2 regions of the Candidatus Merdisoma sp. JLR.KK011 genome follow, and region 1 is predicted to be linked to the other one. Evidence: a T-box and tRNA genes for the amino acid it is inferred to sense, from the RefSeq annotation. Region 1 holds a T-box; the other holds one or more tRNA genes.
What was found. The T-box of region 1 lies ahead of VV089_RS17975 (valine--tRNA ligase). A T-box ahead of a tRNA ligase gene usually reads a tRNA of that ligase, here a tRNA-Val.

Region 2: it has a tRNA-Val gene. The T-box ahead of VV089_RS17975 (valine--tRNA ligase) is inferred to sense a tRNA for this amino acid. The anticodon was not compared.

What each region holds. Positions count from the first base shown of each region.
Region 1 is NZ_JAYWSZ010000004.1:849,921-855,442, forward strand. It holds gene VV089_RS17975 (valine--tRNA ligase) at 1-2,343, opposite strand, end outside; T-box leader at 2,485-2,708, opposite strand; gene VV089_RS17980 (TetR/AcrR family transcriptional regulator) at 2,750-3,355, opposite strand; gene VV089_RS17985 (efflux RND transporter permease subunit) at 3,357-5,522, opposite strand, start outside.
Region 2 is NZ_JAYWSZ010000004.1:1,147,803-1,153,324, reverse strand. It holds gene VV089_RS19460 (sensor histidine kinase) at 1-308, shown strand, start outside; tRNA gene VV089_RS19455 (tRNA-Lys) at 441-513, opposite strand; gene trmB (tRNA (guanosine(46)-N7)-methyltransferase TrmB) at 781-1,419, shown strand; gene VV089_RS19445 (Hsp20/alpha crystallin family protein) at 1,997-2,434, opposite strand; tRNA gene VV089_RS19440 (tRNA-Phe) at 2,680-2,752, opposite strand; tRNA gene VV089_RS19435 (tRNA-Met) at 2,804-2,877, opposite strand; tRNA gene VV089_RS19430 (tRNA-Tyr) at 2,915-2,996, opposite strand; tRNA gene VV089_RS19425 (tRNA-Thr) at 3,011-3,083, opposite strand; tRNA gene VV089_RS19420 (tRNA-Val) at 3,089-3,161, opposite strand; tRNA gene VV089_RS19415 (tRNA-Asp) at 3,171-3,244, opposite strand; rRNA gene VV089_RS19410 (23S ribosomal RNA) at 3,317-5,522, opposite strand, start outside.

The sequences.
Region 1 (5,522 bases):
GACCTCTCCTGCATAAGCAAGAGTAGCAAAGAAAATACGGCCCGTTTCAAAGATGCTTTGCACCTCTTCCTTCTCAGAAACCACAATCACCGAAGCCTTTCTGCTGGGGGGAACATTCATCTCGGAGCGCACGTTCCGGATGCCCCGGACAGCTTCCTTGATCCGCTCTACCGCCAGCTCGTCCCCTTCAAAGGCCCACTCCTCTTTATACTCCGGCCAGGAGGAGATCATAATCGATTCTTCTCCCGTGAGATTGCAGAAAATCTCCTCTGTAATAAAGGGCATATAAGGATGCAGAAGCTTTAGTGCGCTGACAAGAACCTTCCGCAGAGTCCACAGGGCCGCCGCCTTGGTCTTATCCTCCTCCTGGTAAAGACGGGGCTTCACCATCTCAATATACCAGTCGCAGAATTCCTCCCAGATAAAATCATAGAGCTTCTGTACGGCAATCCCCAGTTCAAACTTGTCCATGTTGGCAGTGACGTCCTTTGCCAGGGTATTGACCTTCGAGAGAATCCATTTATCCGCACTGGTAAGCTGCTCCAGCTCCATAGCATCCGGGATCTCAGCCTTCTCCATATTCATCATAATGAACCGTGAGGCATTCCACACCTTATTCGCAAAGTTCCGGCTTGCTTCCACCCTCTCCATGTAGAAACGCATGTCATTGCCCGGCGCATTGCCTGTCACCAGGGTGAAGCGGAGAGCGTCGGCGCCGTATTTGTCGATAATCTCCAGTGGATCGATGCCGTTTCCAAGGGATTTGCTCATCTTTCTTCCCAGGGAATCCCGTACCAGCCCGTGAATCAGCACATGATGGAAGGGAGATTTCCCTGTCTGCTCATAACCGGAGAATACCATCCGGATTACCCAGAAGAAGATAATGTCATAGCCTGTTACCAGCACATCCGTTGGATAAAAATAATCCAGATCCTCGGTCTGCTTCGGCCATCCCAGGGTAGAGAAAGGCCACAGGGCAGAGGAAAACCAGGTATCCAGGGTATCCGGATCCTGTGTAAAATGCTTACCGCCGCATTTCGGGCAGACAGAGGGCTCTTCACGGGCCACGATCAGCTCGCCGCAGTCGTCGCAGTAGTAGGCCGGAATCCGGTGTCCCCACCAGAGCTGCCGGGAGATGCACCAGTCGCGGATATTCTCCAGCCAGTGAAGGTACGTCTTGTCAAAGCGCTCCGGAACAAAGGTCAGTTCGCCGTTCTTCACCGCCTCGATGGCAGGCTTCGCCAGCTCCTCCATTTTTACAAACCACTGCTGCTTGATAAGGGGCTCCACCGTGGTTTTGCAGCGGTCATGGGTTCCTACGTTGTGGGAGTGATCCGCTGTCTTTACCAGAAGGCCCTGCTCCTTGAGCTCCTCCACAATCAGTTTACGGGCCTCATAGCGGTCCATGCCGGCATACTTTCCGCCGTTCTCATTGATAGTGGCGTCGTCGTTTAATATATTGATCTCCGGCAGGTTATGGCGTCTGCCTACCTCGAAGTCGTTGGGGTCATGGGCCGGGGTAATCTTTACCACGCCGGTTCCGAACTCCTTGTCCACATAAGCATCGGCAATCACGGGTATCTCCCGTCCCACAAGGGGAAGAATCACGGTCTTCCCGATGATATCCTGGTAACGCTCGTCCTCCGGATTCACGGCCAGAGCCGTATCGCCCAGCATGGTTTCCGGACGTGTGGTGGCTATCTCCACAAAGCGATCGCTGTCCTTGATGGGATAGTTAATATGCCAGAAATGGCCCGCCTGTTCCTCATGCAGCACCTCTGCGTCGGAGATGGAGGTCTTACATACGGGACACCAGTTGATAATCCGGGAGCCCTTGTAGATATAACCCTTTTCATAAAGGCGGATAAATACCTCCAGTACGGCCTCAGAGCAGCCCTCATCCATGGTAAAGCGCTCCCGATCCCAGTCGCAGGAGGAGCCCAGCTTCTTCAGCTGGTTGATGATGGCTCCGCCGTACTCTTCCTTCCACTGCCAGGCTCTTTTCAGGAAGCCCTCTCTTCCCAGTTCCTTTTTGTCGATGCCTTCTTCCTTCAGCTGATTGGTCACCTTCACCTCTGTGGAGATAGAAGCGTGATCCGTTCCCGGGATCCAGAGGGCGTTGTAGCCCTGCATTCTCTTATAGCGGATCAGAATATCCTGCATGGTTTCATCCAGGGCATGTCCCATGTGAAGCCGTCCGGTTACGTTTGGGGGCGGAATTACGATGGTGAAGGGTTTTTTGCTCTTGTCGGGCTCTGCATGGAAATACTTCTTTTCCAGCCATTTTTCATAGATGCGATCCTCCATGCCTTTGGGATCGTAAGTTTTTGCTAATTCTTTCATTTGTGAAATTCCTCCTTTTGAAGTTCCGGTTGTCCGCCGGGCACGCTCAAGTTTGCTTCGCTTCATTTCGCTCACGGGCTTCCTCCTTCAGGCTGCCCGGCTCATTGCCAGCCTGCAAAAAATAAACGCCCTTTCATTATCTGAAAGGGCGTCAATTAACGCGGTACCACCTGTCTTATATGCGGTTTCCCGCATACATCTCTAAGACCTCTTAACGCTGGTCAGGCGTGAACAGCTACTCCTCCTTCACCGCTCCGGCTCCAAAGCTACCTCCACAGCCACTGTTCTGAAAGGAGCTTTCAGCCTGCGGCTCCCTCTCTCTGGCAGATGTGATCTCTGTGTACCCTCTTTTTCCAAGCCTTTTTCTGTTTGGCAATTTCTAACATAGCAGGCTTTTTTCTCTTTGTCAAGCCGTTAACTGATTCAACAGTCCTTTACAGAGAAATTCTTTCATCCAGCCCATATCAAGCTCGGGCATCTGCTCGCTTTTCTCCAGATACATGACAAAAGCCGCCATATTTGCCACGGATGCGATACAGGCCGCAGAAGCGGGAATATCCTGCCGGATCTCTCCCTGGCTCTTTCCTTCCCGGCACATTTCCATCAGAACCTTTAAGGGGCCGCAGCCGGCCTTCTTGCGCTTCTGCAGCTCCTCCAGAATCGTGCTGCTCAGTCCGCTCCCTTCCGTAGTCAGCCGCAGAATCCGCGCAAAAACCTTCTGCTCCCGGAACCGCCGCTCCATCCAGTCAAAGGCGTAGATTACCTTCTTTGAAAAGCCTTGACGGCGATCCAGTTCTTCTTTTTCTTCCTCAATCTTCTGTTCCACATCGTAGAGAAGGGCACAGGCGATAATCTCCTCCCGGCTTTTAAAATAGTCGTAAGCCGTTCCTTTTCCGATTCCTGCCTTTGCGGTAATGTCAGACACTTTGATGGAATTCACATCGGCGCCTTCATCCAGAAGCTCCAGTACGCCCCGGTACAGCGCCAGAACCTTCGGCCTTGTTTCCTTCATGCTACTCCACCTCCTCACGGACTTTCCGGCGGATCAGAAGCGAATAGATACAGGGGATCACAAACAAGGTCAGCAGTGTACCATACAAAAGTCCGCCGATGGTTACAACCGCCATTGGCTGAACCATATCCGCCCCCATCCCTGCGCCGGCTCCCATGGTGGACAGTCCCAGCACCGTTGTGAGAGCTGTCATCAAAATAGGCCGCATACGGGTTTTTCCCGCCTCCACCAAGGCTTCGGTCTTCGTCATTCCCTGGTCAATAAGCTGATTGGTATAGTCAATAAGTACAATTCCATTGTTTACGATGATACCGGAGAGCATTACAAAACCAATCATGGCAATCACGCTGAATTCACTTCCTGCAACGTACAGTCCGAAAAGGCCTCCCGTAAATGCCAGCGGCACGGTAAACATAATGATAAAAGGCGACAGCAGCGACTGGAACTGGGCTACCATTATGAGATACATAAACAAAAGCGCAAGAAGGAGCATCTTTACCAGCTCCACCATAGACTCCATGATTGTCTCATTTTCTCCCTGCATCTCAATGGTATACCCTTCCGGAGGCTGGTAGCTTTTAAGCTTTTTCTCTACCTCGCCGGATACCAGGCCGATGTTATGGTTGTCGTCGACGGAAGCCGTCACGTTGATAAACCGGGACTGGGCATCCCTCTGGATGGTCTCCAGGCCTTCTGCCTGTGAAAACTCGGCAATATCTGCCAGGGGAACGTGTTCCTTGGTGTTATCCTTCTTTGTAACGGTCAGCACCAGATCCTTCACCGTCTCTCTGGTAAGCTCCACATCTCCCCCGTTCACCACAAGCACGTCGAAATCCTCCGTATCTGTAGACAGGGTTGTTGCGCTGGCAGGATCCGACAGCCTCTCCATTATCTCGGAAAATACGCCCGCTGTCGTCAGCCCTTTCTGGGCCGCTTTTTCCTTATCCACTTTGATGCGGAGCTCCCCTGTGGTTTCCTCCATGCCGTCAGATACATCTGTGGTTCCTTCCACTTCTTCTACAAGCTTTGCAACGTCCCCGGCAATCTCCTGCAGCCGATCCAGATCGCGTCCTTTGATCACGATGCTGATGCCGCTTCCTCCCAGAGCGCTCATATCCATACTGGAGGTGGACACTTCAATCTCGGCCTCCATGTCCTCCGTAAGCTTTAAGATCTCATTTTTCAATTCCTGGTTTGTCAGCTTCTTATCTTCTTTCAGCAGACCGTAGAGGGAAACCTCATTGGTGGAGGTATCTCCGCTTACCAGGCCCATGCTGCTTCCGGCGGCCGCCATGGCTCCCACCTCTGTCACATCATCCAGGGTCAGCAGCCGGCGTTCCAGCTCGTCTGCCTGCTCGGCCGTTTCTTTCAGCGGCGTTCCCTCCGGCATGGTCAGCGTCATACTGATTTCGGTGCTGTCCATCTCCGGCATAAATGCCGTTCCCTTTGCAAATTCCAGAACTGCGCTCAGCACCAGAAGGGCAACTGCCAGAACAAGCACTATGAATCTCCTTCTCAGCGCAAGGCGGATCATGCTTTCATAAATTCCTATCATCCTCTCAAAGAGCCTGGAAGGCTTCTTTTCCTTGGCGCTTTTCAAAAGCCCGGCTCCCATAGCCGGCACCAGTGTCAGCGCAACCGCCAGGCTGGCACCCAGGGAGTAGGCAATGGTAAGGCCCATATCCACAAAGAGCTGCCTGGTAATTCCCTCGGTAAATACGATAGGCAGGAATACGCAGACAGTGGTCAGCGTGGAAGCCGCAATGGCCCCCACCACTTCCTTCGCCCCCTGGATGGCTGCTTCCGACGCACTGAGCCCCTCATTTCTGAGACGGTAAATATTTTCAATCACGACAATAGAGTTATCTACCAGCATACCGATTCCAAGGGCCAGGCCGGACAGGGATATGATGTTCAGGGTTACGCCGCTGAAATACATGCATACCACAGCCGCCACCACGCTGATGGGGATGGAACAGGCAATGACCAGGGTCGGTCTTAAGCTCTTCAAAAATACCAAAAGGATTAAGATTGCCAGAAATGCTCCGGAAATCATATTGTTAAATACGGAATCCGTTACCAGATCAATGTAAATACCTTGATCCATCAGGGGAAGCAGCAATAGATCCGGATCTTCCTCCTGAAGCTCTGCTATCCGTTTGTTAAT
Region 2 (5,522 bases), 300 kb from region 1:
AGCTAAAGCAGGCATTTCTGAACCTTCTCAAAAATGCCTTTGAATCCACTGGAGAAGAAGGCTGCGTTTCTATGTCTGCCAGAAAATATCTGGATCGTATCATTATCCGAATCTCGGATGACGGCTGCGGTATGAACCAGGAAACCATCGAAACGCTTTTCACGCCTTTCTCATCTCAAAAGCCGTATGGTACGGGCCTTGGGCTTGCAATTACACAGAAAATTATTCATGCACATTACGGTGAAATTGAAGTCTCTTCCACCTTGGGCCGAGGAACTACCTTTACGATTACCCTGCCACATCTATAAGCACATTTTAGTATATTTTCCTAATTATTACAAGTCATTTTTCAAAAAAGCAGCTATTTTTAACTTTATATTAACAAGCTGCATTAAAAAAGCACCGACCCCACGGCTAATCCGCAAAACCAGTGCCCTGCCTGCGCGATCAGGGGTTCGAACCCTGGACACCCTGATTAAGAGTCAGGTGCTCTGCCAGCTGAGCTAATCGCGCTTATGTTTTTTTCTTTTGGTCTTTTATTTTCGACGCAAGAATTATTATAATGCATGATTTCATAAAATGCAAGTACTTTTTTTATATTTCTTGATTTTTTTCCCGTTTTCTTATAAAATGATTACGATTTAATAAAAAACGAATCATAAATAGTGAAACATAACCAATTTTTGATGGCGTAAACCACATTTCAGGAGAAACTATTTCCTTATTTTCCCAGAAACCATACGCCAGCCGGCGCAGCATATACGTCAGAAAGGAGAACAGATGAGACTTCGCAAAATCAAAGGAGCAGATGAAGCTGTGGCTGCCAGCCCTTATGTGATACAGCACAGCGAGCAGGCTCCTCTTCCCTGGAAATCCTTGTTTAAAAATGAACATCCGCTTCATATAGAAATCGGCATGGGCAAGGGACGCTTCCTTATGGAACTGGCAAAGGCCAACCCACAGATAAATTACATCGGCATTGAGCGTTACACCAGCGTCCTTATCAAAGCCATTCATAAAATGGAGGCAGACCCTCTGCCGAACCTTTATTTTTTATGCATGGATGCTGCCGGTCTGGAACAGTACTTTGCTCCCGGCGATGTAGAACGTATCTATCTGAATTTTTCAGATCCCTGGCCAAAGGACCGCCACGCCAGACGGCGTCTGACTTCAGTAGTATACTTAAAGCATTATGACGCTGTCTTATCCCCTAAGGGGCAATTGGAATTTAAGACGGATAATGAAGCTTTATTTGACTTCTCATTGGAAAGTATTAAGGCTTCCGGCTGGAAGCTCCTTGGGTGTTCCCGGGATCTGCACCGGGATCCTGATATGAACCAGGGTAACATTATGACAGAATATGAAGAAAAATTTTCCGCTCAAGGGAACCCCATTTATAAATTAATTGCTGCTCGTTAAAGAAATCCCAAGCCTGCAAAGATTCTTTTCTTTCCTCCGCCGGTTAAGGGTAGTTATCAAGGTTCACAAATATCCTTAGCAGATAATGGGATGCTTAGATGAGACGGCCTTTGTCTATCGAGGTTATTTTCAGACAATTTGCATTATATTTTGACATCAATGATGTCAAGCATTATTTTGTTTTTTTCCCGTGAAAAAGCAATTTATCTGATTTGTACAGAACGCACGTTTTTACTTTTACTATGTAAACCCCTCTTTTCCTGGGGATAAAATGTGGATAATGTGGATAACTTTGTTGATAACCTTCTTTTACGCTTTTTTTAATCATTTTTAATGTGGATAACTTTTGGGAAACTTTTTGAATATCGATTGGAACTTTTTTGCTTTATGAAAACTTTGTGCAAAATGTAGATTTGAATTTTTCTCGGCCCTTTCCTGGCAAATAACCTGTCTGAAAATATTTGATAGATATTCTAATAGAAGTTTAAAAGGCCTGCCATAGAAACGTGCTCTGACTTTTCTATAGCAGGCCTTTCACTGTCTTTTAGTTTGTCTTGGCAAAGCTAAAAGAAGGCGGTTACCCTTCAATAGCGATAAATTTATTCTCTTCTGCCCGCTTCTGTTCCTCTACTCTGGGAACCGTAAGCTTCAGAATTCCATCCTCAAATCTTGCCCGGATATCCTCCTGCTTAACTGCCTCTCCCACGAAAAAGCTTCTGGAGCATTGGCCTGTATAGCGTTCTCTGCGAATGTAATTTCCCTGTGAATCCTTTTCCTCATTGGATGCATTTCTAGATGCCTGAACGGTCAAATAACCGTCTTTTAGCTGCGCAGTCACATCTTCCTTCTTGCAGCCCGGAAGCTCCATCTCAAGCTCGTAGGCGCCGTCACACTCTCTCACATCGGTTTTCATCAGGCTGCTCTCTCTTTTTACTCCCTTAGAAAATCCGCTGTCAAAGGGGAAATCCATCCACTCGTCAAACAAACTGTTTCCAAAAAGACTTGGCATCATCATCATAATTCATTCCTCCTAACATGATTATCAACTTATTTTTCCACTTTTTTATGAGTTGATACCTTTTTTGAATTTTTTTGTTTACAAATGTACTATAATCCTTTTTGTTAGCACTGTCAAGAGGTGAGTGCTAATTATTATGTGAACTTTCTGTGAAAACCAGCGGACAAAAAAATACTGCAGATCTCCTTTTACAAAGAAGCTGCAGCATTCCTTCTGGTATAACTATCTATTGGCATGAAAAATGCCCAGAACCGGAATCGAACCAGTGACACGAGGATTTTCAGTCCTCTGCTCTACCAACTGAGCTATCTGGGCTTATAAATTTAGGAGCACGAACATCTTACTCCATGCTTCGTGCTGCCTGAGTGGCGAGGACAGGATTTGAACCTGTGACCTTCGGGTTATGAGCCCGACGAGCTTCCAGACTGCTCCACCTCGCGATATTTAATTACAACAACAGCGAACTACTGCTGTGAGTGGGGGAAAGTGGATTCGAACCACTGAAAGCACAGCTAACAGATTTACAGTCTGCCCCCTTTGGCCACTCGGGAATTCCCCCATATATTACTCTAGAGCCGATGATCGGACTCGAACCGATAACCTGCTGATTACAAATCAGCTGCTCTGCCAATTGAGCCACATCGGCAGTAGTGGGACCTATAGGGCTCGAACCTATGACCCTCTGCTTGTAAGGCAGATGCTCTCCCAGCTGAGCTAAGATCCCGTATATAAGCGACCCGAATGGGACTCGAACCCACGACCTCCGCCGTGACAGGGCGGCGCTCTAACCAACTGAGCCATCGGGCCATTACACCTTCAAAACTATATACTGATTTATCACACATCTTGGTTTTCTTTGTTCTTCCTTTCCTATGACGCTCTGGTCAAGCCCTCGACCGATTAGTAGCAGTCAGCTCCATGCATTGCTGCACTTCCACCTCTGCCCTATCTACCTTATCGTCTTTAAGGGGTCTTACTGCTTTCGCATGGGATATCTCATCTTGAGGGGGGCTTCACGCTTAGATGCCTTCAGCGTTTATCCCGTCCCGGCTTGGCTACTCTGCCATGGCCTTGGTAAGCCAGCAGATGCACCAGCGGCCGGTCCATCCCGGTCCTCTCGTACTAAGGACAGCTCCTCTCAAATATCCTGCGCCCACGCCGGATAGGGACCGAACTGTCTCACGACGTTCTGAACCCAGCTCGCGTACCGCTTTAATGGGCGAACAGCCCAACCCTTGGGACCTGCTGCAGCCCCAGGATGCGATGAGCCGACATCGAGGTGCCAAACCACTCCGTCGATGTGAACTCTTGGGAGTGATAAGCCTGTTATCCCCAGGGTAGCTTTTATCCGTTGAGCGATGGCATTCCCACTTAATACCACCGGATCACTAAGTCCTACTTTCGTACCTGCTCCACCCGTCGGTGTCACAGTCAAGCTCCCTTCTGCCTTTGCACTCTTCGAATGGTTTCCAATCATTCTGAGGGAACCTTTGAGCGCCTCCGATACCCTTTCGGAGGCGACCGCCCCAGTCAAACTCCCCGCCTGACATTGTCCCACCGCCGGTTCACGGCGGCTGGTTAGAAACCCAATACTGCAAGGGTGGTATCCCAACAGCGGCTCCATGGCAACTGGCGTCACCATTTCCTAGCCTCCCGCCTATCCTGTACATGCAGTACCGAATCCCAGTATCAAGCTGGAGTAAAGCTCCATGGGGTCTTTCCGTCCTGGCGCGGGTAGCCAGCATCTTCACTGGCACTTCAATTTCACCGGATGCATTGTTGAGACAGCGCTCAAATCATTACGCCTTTCGTGCGGGTCGGAACTTACCCGACAAGGAATTTCGCTACCTTAGGACCGTTATAGTTACGGCCGCCGTTTACTGGGGCTTAAGTTCAAAGCTTCGCGTTTCCGCTAACCTCTCCCCTTAACCTTCCAGCACCGGGCAGGCGTCAGCCCATATACCTCACCTTTCGGTTTCGCATAGACCTGTGTTTTTGCTAAACAGTTGCTTGAGCCTATTCTCTGCGGCCGGTTCGCACCGGCACCCCTTCTCCCGAAGTTACGGGGTCATTTTGCCGAGTTCCTTAACAATGCTTCTTCCGTCGGCCTTAGGATTCTCTCCTCATCTACCTGTGTCGGTTTACGGTACGGGTACCATATAAACAATAGCGGCTTTTCTTGACGCATGGCTCACGGACTTCCCTACTCTAATTCGGTACGCATCACGCCTTTGGATTGCAAGGGGGATTTGCCTCCCCTGCTCCTGCTTCGCTTGCACCGGCTTTTCCATTTCCGGCTCCCGCTCTCCACACGTGTCCCCACAGTTCTGTTATACGGCAGTACAGGAATCTCAACCTGTTGTCCATCGGCTACGCCTCTCGGCCTCGCCTTAGGTCCCGACTTACCCAGGGCAGATCAGCTTTACCCTGGAAACCTTAGATATTCGGCCGGAAGGATTCCCACCTTCCTCTCGCTACTCATTCCGGCATTCTCTCTTCTTAACAATCCACAGCTCCTTACGGTACTGCTTCCTCTCGTTAACAATGCTCCTCTACCAATTGACATTCATCAATTCCTGAGCTTCGGCGGCGTGTTTTAGCCCCGGACATTTTCGGCGCAGGACCTCTCGACCAGTGAGCTATTACGCACTCTTTTAATGTATGGCTGCTTCTGAGCCAACATCCTGGTTGTCTTTGAAATCCCACATCCTTTTCCACTTAACACGCACTTTGGGACCTTAGCTGCAGGTCTGGGCTCTTTCCCTTTTGACTGCCCAACTTATCTCGTGCAGTCTGACTCCCGGTCATCATCTCCATGGCATTCGGAGTTTGATATTCTTCGGTAAGCTTTGACGCCCCCTAGGAAATTCAGTGCTCTACCTCCATGAGACTAAACCGAGGCTAGCCCTAAAGCTATTTCGAGGAGAACCAGCTATCTCCGGGTTCGATTGGAATTTCTCCCCTACCCACACCTCATCGCCACCCTTTTCAACGGATGTGCGTTCGGCCCTCCATCGCCTTTTACGGCGGCTTCAGCCTGGACATGGGTAGATCACCCGGTTTCGGGTCTGCCTGGTCTGACTTA